3 regions of the Nitratireductor sp. WH36-1 genome follow, and region 3 is predicted to be linked to each of the others. Evidence: riboswitches for the same ligand, from Rfam matches in the RefSeq annotation. Region 3 holds a riboswitch; each other region holds the start of a gene.
What was found. Region 3 has a riboswitch for thiamine pyrophosphate ahead of thiB (thiamine ABC transporter substrate binding subunit). Riboswitches for the same ligand answer to the same signal wherever they lie in the genome.
Positions count from the first base shown of each region.

Region 1: another riboswitch for thiamine pyrophosphate. It lies ahead of AC4PTT_RS19610 (YkoF family thiamine/hydroxymethylpyrimidine-binding protein); the one in region 3 lies ahead of thiB (thiamine ABC transporter substrate binding subunit).
Region 2: another riboswitch for thiamine pyrophosphate. It lies ahead of thiC (phosphomethylpyrimidine synthase ThiC); the one in region 3 lies ahead of thiB (thiamine ABC transporter substrate binding subunit).

Region 1 covers NZ_JBZXDP010000002.1:91,604-95,989, reverse strand. The annotation lists gene AC4PTT_RS19625 (GcvT family protein) at 1-910, opposite strand, end outside; gene AC4PTT_RS19620 (phosphotransferase family protein) at 907-1,818, opposite strand; gene AC4PTT_RS19615 (DeoR/GlpR family DNA-binding transcription regulator) at 1,981-2,742, shown strand; TPP riboswitch at 2,859-2,971, shown strand; gene AC4PTT_RS19610 (YkoF family thiamine/hydroxymethylpyrimidine-binding protein) at 2,965-3,573, shown strand; gene AC4PTT_RS19605 (ABC transporter permease) at 3,578-4,366, shown strand; gene AC4PTT_RS19600 (ABC transporter ATP-binding protein) at 4,363-4,386, shown strand, end outside.
Region 2 covers NZ_JBZXDP010000002.1:611,159-615,544, reverse strand. The annotation lists gene thiC (phosphomethylpyrimidine synthase ThiC) at 1-1,484, opposite strand, end outside; TPP riboswitch at 1,598-1,722, opposite strand; gene argE (acetylornithine deacetylase) at 2,096-3,262, opposite strand; gene AC4PTT_RS22000 (tripartite tricarboxylate transporter permease) at 3,279-4,386, opposite strand, start outside.
Region 3 covers NZ_CM178970.1:693,984-698,369, reverse strand. The annotation lists gene AC4PTT_RS03350 (ABC-F family ATP-binding cassette domain-containing protein) at 1-1,669, opposite strand, end outside; gene AC4PTT_RS03345 (thiamine diphosphokinase) at 1,673-2,320, opposite strand; TPP riboswitch at 2,414-2,575, shown strand; gene thiB (thiamine ABC transporter substrate binding subunit) at 2,613-3,617, shown strand; gene thiP (thiamine/thiamine pyrophosphate ABC transporter permease) at 3,656-4,386, shown strand, end outside.

The DNA of each region.
Region 1 (4,386 bases), on a different replicon from region 3:
TATGCTGTTCGAAATGGTCGAAATCGTCGTCGAACAACTGGAATTCGAACCGGTTGGGCACATCTCCGCCCGGCAGGCCGGTGGCCCAGCTCTGCGGGTTCGGTTCGTAGCCGCCCATGACGAGGCCGCCGACCTCCTCCTTGAAATAGATGCGGCGGTCGGGATCGCGCACGGTCGGCGTGTCGGAAGAGAGCCCCTCGATCTTCTCGGTCACGATGTACTGGTGCTTGACCGGTTGCAGCGGCACCGAGACCCCGGCCATCGCACCGATCTGACGGGCCCATTGGCCGCCGCAATTGACCACTTTTTCGCAGGCGATCCTGCCACGATCCGTCTCCACGGCAACGATGCGGCCGCCCTCCATCTCGAAGCCGGTCACCTGAACGCCTTCAAAGAGCCGCGCCCCGTTCATGCGCGCGCCCCTGGCGAGTGACTGGGTGATGTCGGACGGGCTGGCCTGCCCATCCGTGGGCAGCCAGGACGCGCCGATCAGGTCGGACGTGTCCATGAGCGGCCACATCCGCTTCACTTCCTCCGGCCCGACAAGCTCCATCTCCATGCCGAAGCTGCGCGCGGTGGTGGCAAGCCGTCTGAACTCGGTCCAGCGGTCTTCATTGGTGGCGAGCCGCAGGCAGCCGGTCATTTTCCAGCCGGTCTCCAGACCCGTTTCCTCGTGCAGCCTTTTGTACAGATCCACCGAGTATTTCAGCACGCGCGTGATCGACGCCGACGAGCGCAGCTGACCGATCAGCCCGGCGGCATGCCAGGTCGAGCCCGATGTCAGTTTGCCCTGTTCCAGAAGAATGACGTCGGCCTTGTGGTCGCGGGCAAGGTGGTAGGCTGTCGAGCAGCCGATGATGCCGCCTCCGATGACGACGATCTGGGCATGCGAAGGCAGGGTCTGGGTCATCGTGATGCGCGTCCGTATTGGGTGTAGAAAGTGTCCAGTGCGGCCTCGAGCCGCGAGAGGTTTTCATGCGTGTAGGCAACGTAGTCGGTGCCCGGCGCGTCGAGATAAAGCTCGGAGGTCATGCTCCACATCGCCTCGCGCAACAGCGAAGCGCACTGCATGGAGGCCAGCGAACGCCGCAGGTCCCAATCGGGCGTGCGGTCGAAATAATAGCCGAGCAGCGCTTCGGACTCTTCGTCCGAAAAGCTGGCGTTGGAGGAGAGCCCCGCCAGATCGAACATCGCCGTCGAGAAGCCGGCATATTCGAAATCGATCAGCCACAGCCGCTTGCCGTCATCCAGAAGGTTGGCTGGCAGGAGGTCGTTGTGACCGAACACGATTGGAAGCGGCGTCTGTACGGCTTCCAGCTCATCGGCCAGCGCAAGATAGGCCGGCAGCTGCTCCGTCATCCGGCTCCCGCCTTCCTTCAGGGTGCGCGCATAGTCGCGGATGACGTGAAACGGCCAGAACATGAAGCCCGGCCCTGAAACATGGTGCGGCATGTCCTGATGAAAATCGCGAACGATCCTGGCGACGCGTTCAATGTTGGCGCGCACATCGGCTTCGCCGTATGTTTTCGCATTGAGATGTCTGCAAACCATGACGCCGGGCGCCGCATGCTCGACGGATGGTGCAAGAGACGCTAACTCGGCGGCGCGCGCGGTCATCAATTCGCGGTCGCGGATAACGTGATGAAAGGGATAGTCCTTGCCAAAACGGACCACATGGCCGCCGGCATCGTCGGTAACGAGCCAGCTTTCATTGCTGATGCCGCCGACGAGCGGCTCTATCGTGATTGCCCCCTGCCATAGGGGCAGTGCCGCAATCCGATCAGAGCCCGGGGCGGTGATTTCCCGTGCTGCCGTCATGTCTCCTCCCGCAGCCTTTGGCTGTCGATTTTGAGGAAGAATTGATGGGCATCTGTGTGAAGTCAACAGAAAAATGTTGAAGTTTGACCGATTCGCATCTTCTTGAATTTCAAATCAGTCATGATAGGGCATAAACGGGCACAACCGGTAAGGGCAACGCAGATGAACTATTCCCCCCGCCATGGTCGGATTCTGGATCTTCTGACAGAGCAGGGCACAATGGGCGTCAATGATCTGGCGCAGCATCTGGAGGTGTCGGTGGAAACCGTTCGCCGCGATGTGAAGGTGCTCGCCGGGCGCGGCGCCATCGTGCGCATGCATGGCGCCATCGCCTTGCCGTCCGTGGTCAGCGAAGCGCCGTTCGAGCGGCGCATGCGGGAGAACCGGCAGGCCAAGGAGACCATCGCCGCACTGGCCGCCTCGACGATCCGCGATGGCGAGTCGGTGATGCTCGACACGGGCACCACTACCAGCCTTCTGGCGCGCGCGCTGCTGGACCACCGGCAGTTGACCGTCGTTACCAACTCATCCGACATCGCCCGCACGCTGGCGACCGTCAATGGCAACAAGGTCTACATGGCCGGCGGGGAGCTGCGCAGCGACAGTGGCTCCGCGCTCGGCTTTTCCGCCATCGAGTTCGTCAGCCGTTTCAGCGTCGATCACGCCATCATTTCCGCCGGCGCGGTGAACGCGATGACCGGCATCATGGACTACGATCTGGAGGAGGCGCAGTTCGGCAACGCGGTTCTGGCGCGTGGTCGCCGCCGGGTTGTCGTGACCGATGCTTCCAAGTTCGGCCGGAAGGGGCTGGTGCGCGTCTGCTCCTTTGCCGAAGTCGATTCGCTGATCGTCGACAGCATGCCGCCGGAAGACCTTTCCGAAGCGCTCCGTCTGGCCGATGTGACGGTTACCTGCCCCGCCTGACGGGGGCGTTCGGGCCGCCGGCGCACCACGCCTGTGGGAAAGCTGTACATTTGTTCTCCGACGAAACAGTTCCTGCACAATCAACTTGCTTTCCGTCTCGGGATTTGGTTCGTTCCGCGCATCCACAGGGGTGCCGCGTATCGCCGCGGCTGAGATGAGGGTGCAAATCCTCGGGCCCTAGAAGCTGATCTGGGTAATGCCAGCGGAGCAAGGAGGACAATCATGTTCGCAGGTGCGCAGCTTTCCCTTTATCCGATGACCGACAATTTCGTCGACGTCATCATGTCGTCGCTCTCCGCGTTCGATCCTTACCGGGACCGGTTGCGGATCGAGACCGACGATATCTCCACGCTCGTCGTCGGTCCGCCCGAAGTGCTGTTTCCGGCGCTGCGCGATTTCTATGTCGCCGCCGCATCCACCCGCCATCATGTGGTGCTGCGCGCCACGCTCTCGCGCGGCTGCCCCGGCGAGCCGGACGATCCGATCTGCAGCACCTCTGCACTCGCAAATCCGTCAGAGCCGCTCGCCGAACGGCAGAAGGCGGCACTTGCAGCGGTGGCCAATGCAAAGACCACGTCGGAAATCGCACGCGCGCAGTTTTCGCTTTACGTGATGGGCGCCGGCGATCACATGGCGGAGATCATGGGCTGCATCGACTTCCTGAAGTCGAGCGGCGTCTTCGATCATTCCAAGAATTTCTGCAGCCGTCTCACCGGCGATGCAGGCCCGGTTTTCGCAACGCTCGAACAGGCTTTCTGCCGGTTTGGTCCGCCCGAAGGCCATGTGACGGTCGATTTGACCGTTTCCGCCAACAGCCCCTCCACGGCCTGATCCCATGTCTCAGGGTCGGCCCCGTCCTGCGGGCGGACGGCTGGTGCGCGGCTTGCCTGCTCTGGCAAGCGTTGCCGGTGCAATCCTCCTTTGGGAAATCTATGTGCGGCTGTCGGGCATTTCGCCGCTGGTTCTGCCTGCGCCCTCGCGCGTCATCGAACAGATGGGCGTCAACCGCGGCCTCCTGTGGGAGAACACGCTGCCGACGCTGAGCGCGACGCTGACCGGCTTTGCCTTCTCCGTCAGCATCGCCTTTGCCCTCTCGGTGGCGCTCGATTTCCTGCCGAAGCTGCGGCGGGCGCTGTTCCCGATCTTTGTCGTCAGCCAGACCCTGCCGCTGGTGGCCATCGCGCCGCTGGCCGTCCTGTGGTTCGGTTTCGGTCTCACACCGAAAATCCTGCTCGTGGCGCTCGTCACCTTCTTTCCCATGCTGGTGGCGCTGGTCGATGGCTACGAATCCACCGATCCCGAAATCGAAACGCTGATGCGCTCCATGGGCGCGTCGCGATGGAAAGTGTTCCGGGCGGCGCGCTTTCCCTCGGCCATGCCCTATTTCTTCGCCGGCCTGCGGATTTCGATCACCTATGCCGTGGTCGCCGCGATCTTCTCCGAATATGTCGGCGCGCGCGCCGGGCTCGGCATTGTCATTCTCAACGCCAAGAACAGCTTTCGCCCGGATCTCATGCTGGCAGCGGTCGTGGTCAGCTCCACGCTGACGCTGGTGCTCTTCGGCGTCTCGGCGCTTCTGCAACGCGCGCTGCTGCGCTGGCGTGAAGCGGGGCAGACACGATGAGCGCTCTTGAAATGCGCAAT
Region 2 (4,386 bases), on a different replicon from region 3:
TGCGCTGCGATCTTGTAGGTGATGACGCCTGTCTTCACGTCATCGCGGTCAGGCAGGCCCAGATGCTCTTTCGGCGTGACGTAGCAGAGCATGGCCGTGCCATACCAGCCGATCATCGCCGCGCCGATGCCGCTCGTGATGTGGTCATAGCCCGGCGCAATGTCCGTGGTGAGCGGCCCAAGCGTATAGAACGGGGCCTCGCCACAGACCTCGAGCTGCTTGTCCATGTTTTCCTTGATCTTGTGCATGGGCACATGACCGGGGCCTTCGATGATAACCTGACAGTCCTTCTCCCAGGCGATCTTCGTCAGTTCGCCCAGCGTTTCCAGCTCGGCAAACTGGGCTGCGTCATTGGCGTCGGCGATGGAGCCGGGCCGCAGGCCGTCGCCCAGCGAGAACGACACGTCATAGGCGCGGCAGATGTCGCAGATTTCCGCAAAGTTCTCGTAGAGAAAGCTCTCCTTGTGGTGGTCCAGGCACCACTTGGCCATGATCGAGCCGCCGCGCGAAACGATACCCGTGACACGGTCGACCGTCAGCGGAATGTAGTGCAGGCGCACACCCGCATGGATGGTGAAATAGTCGACGCCCTGTTCGGCCTGTTCGATCAGCGTGTCGCGGAACACCTCCCAGGTCAGGTCTTCGGCAATGCCGTTCACCTTTTCCAGCGCCTGATAGATCGGCACGGTGCCGATCGGCACGGGCGAATTGCGGATGATCCATTCGCGGATGTTGTGAATGTTGCGGCCGGTCGACAGGTCCATCACCGTATCGCCACCCCAGCGCGTCGCCCACACCATCTTTTCCACTTCCTCTGCCATGGAAGAGGTGACGGCGGAATTGCCGATATTGGCGTTGATCTTCACGAGGAAGTTGCGGCCGATGATCATCGGCTCGGCTTCCGGGTGGTTGATGTTGGAGGGGATCACGGCCCGGCCGCGCGCCACCTCGTCACGCACGAATTCCGGCGTCACGAAATCGGGGATCGATGCGCCAAAGCTCTCGCCGTCGCGGGCAAGCGCGGCCTTGGCCTGCGCGCGTCCGAGGTTTTCGCGGATGGCGATGAATTCCATCTCCGGCGTGATGATGCCGGCGCGCGCATAGGCGAGCTGCGTGACGGCCTTGCCGTCCTTCGCTTTCAGCGGCTGATGGCGAATGGGAAATTCCGGCGTCAGCCGGTCGCCGGTGGCAAAACCATTGTCTTCCGGTTTGACGTGGCGTCCCTCATAGGCTTCCACGTCGCCGCGCGCCTTTACCCAGGCTTCGCGGATGCGCGGCAGGCCCCTGTCGATCTCGATCAGCATGTCGGGATCAGAGTATGGGCCGGAGGAATCGTAAACGGTCACCGGCGGTTCGCCGGCGCTTGGATGCACGGCGATTTCGCGCATGGGCACGCGAATCTCGGGGTGAAGCGTTCCGGGTTTGTAGACCTTGCGCGACGCCGGCAACGGGCCGGTGGTTACGGTCGGGGCAAATGCGTCCATGGGTTCAGAGCCTCCTCTGCTCGTTCAGCAATGGAGACCCAGTTCGTGCCGAGAGGAGGAAGAGCTGTGACGTTCCTGTACGGAAACGGTTTTCGGCCGCGATAAGCCTGTGACCCGCCAAGCATGCACCATCCCTACGCCAGTATGAACTGGATCAGGTTCATCGGGTCACTGCGCTGCATGGAAAACCATGCCAGCAGAATCTCAGCCCCTTGGCGGGACCCCCCAGGTGAGGCTTTAGGGTGGGCGAAGGCGGTGCTGCTTGTCAAGCAGGCTGACGCGGTTGTGCAGAACTCCGCGTCAGGGAGGGCCGGCCGCGCTGAGCGGCCGGGCCGGAATGCTTAGGGTCAGGCCCCATTAATATGGCCGCAATGGTCGGCCTGATTTGTGCGGATACGCGAAGCAAGGCCGCAGGAAGACTTCACGTCTTTCAAGGCTTTGCGACAAAGTAGCCCGTGCAAATCAGGCTGATCCGAAGGACGCTCGATAGACCGGCGACCTGCCGCGTCAAACCCCTTGACCGGGGGAAGACCCCGCTCTGCGGGCTTTTCCTGGCATCTCTTGGTCTATCGAACGCCATTGCGGTCATATTAATGGGTCCTAACCCTAGGTCAGGCCGGTTCGGTGACCTTCCGGGCGACCTTGCCCAGGAAATCGAGGCAAAGGTCCAGCTGCTCGATGGCAACGAACTCGTCGGGCTTGTGCGCCTGGCGGATCGAGCCGGGGCCGACGATTACCGACGGGATGCCGCCGATGGTCTCGAACACACCGCCTTCCGAACCGTAGGACACCTTGCCCGACCACTCCGGCATGATGTCGCGGAAGAAGGCGAAGCCGTCGGTCGACGTGCTGTCGCCCATCGCCGGATAGGCGAAAATTTCTTCCCATTCGATGCCGGTTTCGGCGCATTTCGCCTGCATTTTCGGCAAAATTTCTTCGTTTGCGCGCTTTTTCAGAGATTCCAGTTCGGCCCGCGCATCATGGGTCGGCAGGCTGCGAATCTCGAAGGTGAAGCTGCACAGATCCGGCGTCACATTGGTGGCGACGCCGCCGGAAATCATGGTCGCCAGCATGGTCGAATGCGGCACCGTGAAGTCGCGGTCGAAGGGGCCTTCCTCGCCGATCTGCTCGCCGCGTTCGGCGATCATCGAAACGATGCGCGCCGCATAGTCGATGGCGTTGACATGATCGGGCGCGAAGGAGGAGTGGCCGGACGTGCCATGCACATGGCAGCGCATGGCGATCTTGCCCTTCTGGCCGGTCACCAGCGTCATATCGGTCGGCTCGCCGATGATCGCCAGCATGGGCGGCACGTCGAGCGCGGCCAGCCATTCGGCGATGGCCGGCGCACCGAGGCAGCCCACTTCCTCGTCATGCGAGAAGCAGAGCCAGACCGGCCTTTCCAGCTTCGCGGCTGCCAGCTGCGGCACCATCGCCATGACACAGGCGGCAAAGCCCTTCATGTCGCAGCTTCCGCGGCCATAGAGCTTTCCGTCGCGCTCGGTCAGGTCGAACGGACCGGAGGTCCAGCCCTTTTCCAGCGCCGGCACCACATCGGTGTGGCCGGACAGCACGACGCCGGGAACGTCGGCAGGGCCGATGCGGGCGATCAGGTTTGCCTTCTCGCCCGTCTCGTCCAGCAAAATGACCGGCTCGATGCCGTATTCCCGCAGGAACGCCGCCATGTGGTCGATGAGCGGCCGGTTCGAGTAGCGGCTCGTCGTATCGAAGGCGACCAGATCCTTCAGGCGGCTCTTGGCATTCTCAAGCAGTGACATGGTGGACTTTTCGGCCTCAGGCATTCTGTGCAGCACGGTTCTCTCGGTATTTTTGCCACTCCCGGCGGATCGTCAGGCCGACGAAGAACACGATCAGACCTGCGAAAATCCAGGAAATGGCGGACTGGAAGAAGACGGACGGGTCACCGCGCGAAATGGCCAGCGCGCGGCGCAGATTGTCCTCGAACATCGGCCCCAGAATGAAGGCGATCAGGAACGGCGCCGGGGGGATGTTCAAAAGCAGCATGATGAAGCCGACCACGCCCATGATGAGCAGGACGGTGACGTCGAACATGTTGCTGGAAATCGAATAGATGCCATAGACGCACAGCATCAGGACCACAGGCGTCAGAAGCACCTGCGGGATCGACGCGATGTGCGAGAAGAAGCGCACCGTCAGCTTGCCCGCACCGAACAGCAGAACCGAGGAGAACATCATGCCGATGAACAGCATGTAGACCTCGTTCAGATTGTTCTGGAACAGAAGCGGGCCGGGCGTGAGGCCCTGGATCATGAACGCGCCGAGCATGACGCCGGTGATCACGTCGCCGGGAACGCCGAGCGCCAGAAGCGGGATCATGGTCGCGCCGCAGCAGCCATTGTTGGCCGATTCAGAAGCCGCGATGCCCTCCAGCTCGCCCTTGCCGAAATTCTCGCTGTTGGGGGAGGAGCGACGCGCCTCACCATAGGAAAAGAAGGCGGCGGCCGACGGCCCGATGCCCGGAATGGCGCCCAGAATCACACCGATGAAGCTGCCGCGGATGATGGATTTCACGGAGCCACGGAATTCCGCCAGCGTCAGCCGGTTGTCGCCAAGTTTCATGGCCTGGCCATGGTTTTCCTCGCGGAAAACGATGAGACGCAGAAGCTCGGGCAGGGCGAACAGACCGATCAGAACGGGTGCCACGGAAAGGCCACCCTTCATGTCCTCGGTCATGGCGAAGCGGAACGAGCCGTACATGTCCTCGCCGACGGTTGCCAGAAGCAGACCGAAACAGGCCGACACGACGCCGAGCAGCAGCGAGCCGCCGGAAATGGAGGCGACCATGGTCAGCGCGAAGGCCATCAGCATGAAATATTCCGGCGGACCAACGCGCAGCGCCAGAAGCGCCAGCGGGGCCGCG
Region 3 (4,386 bases):
CGAGCTTTTTCTCCAGAGCCGCAATTTCGTCAGCCAGCTCATCGAGCTTCTTCGGCAGGGTCTCCAGTGCGAATTTCTGCTTGTAGGAGAGCTTCTTCGAAGCTGCCCTCGGCGCACCTGCATTGCCGGCTGACCTGGTCTTCTGCTGCTCTGCCGTGCGCGCCTTGCGCCGCTCCAGCTCCTCGCCCTTGCGCTGCGCCATCATGTCGGCATAGCCGCCGGCATATTCGATCCAGCGGCCATCGCCGGCCGGCGCAATGGTGCTCGTGACCGTGCGGTCGAGGAAGTCGCGGTCATGGCTGACGAGCAGCACGGTGCCGGGGAAGCCCTCGACAAGCTCCTGCAGGAGATCGAGCGTTTCCATGTCGAGATCGTTGGTCGGCTCATCGAGCACGAGAAGATTGGCCGGGCGGGCCAGAAGGCGGGCGAGCACAAGCCGCGCGCGCTCGCCACCGGAGAGCTCGCGGATGGGCGTGCGCGCCTGCTCGGGCTTGAACAGGAAGTCCTTCATGTAGGAGACGACATGCCGCTCCTGCCCGTTGACCACGACGCTGTCGCCACGGCCATCGGTGAGGAAATGAGACAGGGTCTCCAGCGGGTCCAGTGCACGTTTCTGGTCCAGAATGGCGATTTCCAGATTTGCGCCCAGCCGCAGTGAGCCTTCGTCCGGGTCGAGCTTGCCGGTCAGAAGATTGATCAGCGTCGTCTTGCCGGCTCCATTGGGGCCGACAAGGCCAACACGGTCGCCGCGCAGGATGCGCGTGGAGAAATCCTTCACCACCTGAAGCCCGTCATAGGACTTGGCGAGGCCCTTTGCCTCGATGACCAGCTTGCCGGACTCGGCGGCGTCGCTGGCCGTCATGGTGGCCACGCCTTCCGCACCGCGATGGCTGCGGTGCTTCTCGCGCAGCGCATGCAGCTCGCCCAGACGGCGCACATTGCGCTTGCGGCGCGCGGTGACGCCATAGCGCAGCCAGTGTTCCTCGCGCTCGATCTTGCGGGCAAGCTTGTGCTGGTCGCGCTCTTCCTCTTCGAGCACCTGATCGCGCCAGTCCTCGAAATGGGCAAAGCCCTTGTCGAGCCTGCGCGTCACGCCACGGTCGAGCCAGACGGTTGCGCGGCTGACGCGTTCGAGAAAACGACGGTCATGCGAGATGGTGACAAGGGCTGAAGACGTGCGCTGCAGCTCTTCTTCCAGCCATTCGATGGTGGCGAGGTCGAGATGGTTGGTCGGCTCGTCCAGCAACAGCAGATCAGGCTCGGGCGCAAGCACCCGGGCGAGCGCTGCACGGCGCGCCTCGCCGCCCGACAGCGTTGCCGGGTCTTCATCGCCGGACAGGCCCAGCCGGTCGATGACCAGCGCCACGCGGTTGATGTCGTCCGCCGGGCCGAGACCGGCCTCCACATAGGCGCGCACGGTCGAAAAACCCTGCCAGTCGGGCGACTGGGGCAGATAGCGCACGGTCGCCGTCGGCTGGCGGAACACCTCGCCATCCTGCGGCTCCACGAGGCCGGCGGCGATCTTCAGAAGTGTCGACTTGCCGGAGCCGTTGCGCCCGACCAGCGCCAGCCGCTCGCCGGGGCCAACCATCAGCGATGCGCCATCGAGCAGCGGCGTGCCGCCGAAGGTCAGGCGAATGCCATCAAGCTTTAAAAGAGGCGGCGCCATGGATCAGTGTTCTCCGTCGTTGGAAAGATGGGCGACCAGAAGCGCCCTGCCCTCTTTGAGGGTAACCGCGAGTTCGCCATCGACCACATTGGAAAGGGTCAGCGACGAGCCGAAAGGAACCTCGACCGCATCGAGCGGCCATTTGGCCCCTTCCACGGTGAGGCCGGAAAGGGCCGAAAAGCCAAGGATCGAAAACAGCGTTTTCTGCGGATAGTCGAAGCGATGGCGTTTGCCGGGCAGCAGCGGCACGCCTTCCTGCACGCCGCTTGTCAGCCGCGTCTTAATGCCCTGTTCTGAAAGCTGAAGCGCCTGCGCGAGATGCAGGAACATGTGATCGGGTCGCGCGCCGCCGAAAGCACCCACGAGAACGAGGCTCGTCGCGCCCGCTTCCAGCGCTGCGGCGATGGCGAGTTCCCCGTCCGTCTTGTCCTTGTCGGCGGGAAAGGCGCGGCGCGGCACCCGGGCATAGGCCTCGGCCATGCCGTCCGGCTCGGAATCGAAATCGCCGACCCACAGCTCCGGCATAACGCCCAGAAGCGCTGCGTGACGCATGCCTGAATCAGCCGCGATGATGCGGCTGTCGGCGATTTCGGCATCGAGTGCCGGCGTGCGTGTGAGATCTCCGCCCAGGAGAAGGGTAAACAGGCTCATGCTCGAGGCCCATATCATGCCGGCGGGCAAGCGCCAACGGCGTTCGCGCCATTCCGCCTCTTGCGCCGGCCCCTGCCGCGCCCTATTTTCCCGGTCGCTCTAACGGGGTGCCGGCGGATTGCCGGCTGAGAGGCCCAGTGGTTGAAACGGATGCAGCTTTGCCTTGATCAAAGGAAAGCCGCATCAGTGGAACCCGGCCAACCCGCTGAACCTGATCCGGTTTGCACCGGCGGAGGGATTAGACGCTTTTCGCACAGCGCCTCATTCCCCAACCAAACGAGAGGAGGCGCAGATGCGCGCGACCACCCTGCTTTCCACCATGGCGCTTGGCACGCTGGCCATGGCCGGCCATGCGGCGGCCGAAGACAAGCTCACCGTCTACACCTATGAGAGCTTCACCTCCGACTGGGGCCCCGGACCGGCGGTGGAGAAGGCGTTCGAGGCGGAATGCGGCTGCGACGTGGATTTCGTTTCCGTGGCCGATGGCGTGGCGCTTCTGAACCGCGTGAAGCTCGAAGGCAAATCGACCAAGGCCGACATCGTGCTCGGTCTCGACAACAACCTCGTGCACGAGGCCCGCGAGACCGGCCTGTTTGCGCCCCATGGCGTCGACATCGGCAGGGTGAACGTGCCGGGCGGCTTCGAGGACGACACGTTCGTTCCGTTCGACTACGGCTATTTTGCCTTTGTCTATGACACCGAGGCCATCGAGACCCCGCCGGCAAGCCTGAAGGAGCTGGTGGAGAGCGACAGCAATCTGAAGATCGCCATTCAGGACCCGCGCACCTCCACGCCGGGCCTTGGTCTGCTGCTCTGGATGAAGGCCGTCTATGGCGACGACGCAGCTGACGCCTGGGGCAAACTGCAGGACAAGGTGCTGACGGTGACGCCGGGCTGGAGCGAGGCCTATGGCCTGTTCACCAGCGGCGAAGCGCCGATGGTGCTGTCCTACACCACCTCGCCCGCCTATCACCAGATTGCCGAAGATTCCGAGCGCTACAAGGCGACGGGCTTTGAAGAAGGGCATTATCTTCAGGTGGAAGTGGCAGCACAGACCGTGAAGGGTGCGGAAAACCCGCTAGCGCAGAAATTCCTCGCCTTCATGACCGGTCCCGGCTTTCAGGACGCGATTCCGGAGACCAACTGGATGTTCCCGGCCGGCGAGACATCGCAGCCGCTCAACCCGGTGTTCGACACTCTGGTGAAGCCGGGCGAGACGCTCGAATTCTCATCGAAAGAGGTGGCGGAAAACCGCAAGGCCTGGGTCGATGAGTGGCTTTCGGTGATGAGCCGCTGACCGTTTCGCGCGCGCCCGACATGGAAAGACGCCCCCTCATGGACAGGCGTGTCGCTGCGGGACGGCTTGCGCTGGCCGCTGTCGGCCTGCTGATCGGCGGGGCCTTTGCGGGCCTTGCCGTGGAGGCCCTGCAACAGGGCACGGGCGCGCTTGCGGCTTTCGACGCCTATCTGCTGCGGATCGCCCGCTTCACGCTCTGGCAGGCGCTGTTATCGACGCTTTTATCGGTCGTGCCGGCGATCCTTTTGGCGCGCGCGCTGGCGCGCCATCCCGCATTTGCGGGCCGCGCCTTCATTCTGCGCCTGTTTGCTGTGCCGCTTGCGCTTCCCGCCATTGTGGCGGCGCTCGGCATTCTGGCGCTTCTGGGAAGAGCGGGGATTTTCGCGCCTTTCCTGTCCGTGCTCTTCAATGAGCACTGGCCCGGCATTTACGGGCTTTCGGGCATTCTGGTCGCCCATGTCTTCTTCAATCTGCCGCTGGCCACGCGCCTGTTCCTGAACGCGCTGGAAAGCGTGCCCGCCGACCAGTGGCGTCTTGCGGCCCAGCTTGGCATGGGCGCGCGCGCCTCGTTCCGGTTTCTCGAATGGCCGGCCATGCGCGCGGCCCTTCCCGGCATTGCCGGCCTCGTCTTCATGCTGTGCGTGACCTCGTTCACCATCGTCCTGCTGCTTGGTGGCGGACCGCGCGCGACAACGCTGGAAGTGGCGATCTATCAGGCGCTGCGGTTCGACTTCGATCCGGCGCGCGCACTGGTGCTGACGCTGGTGCA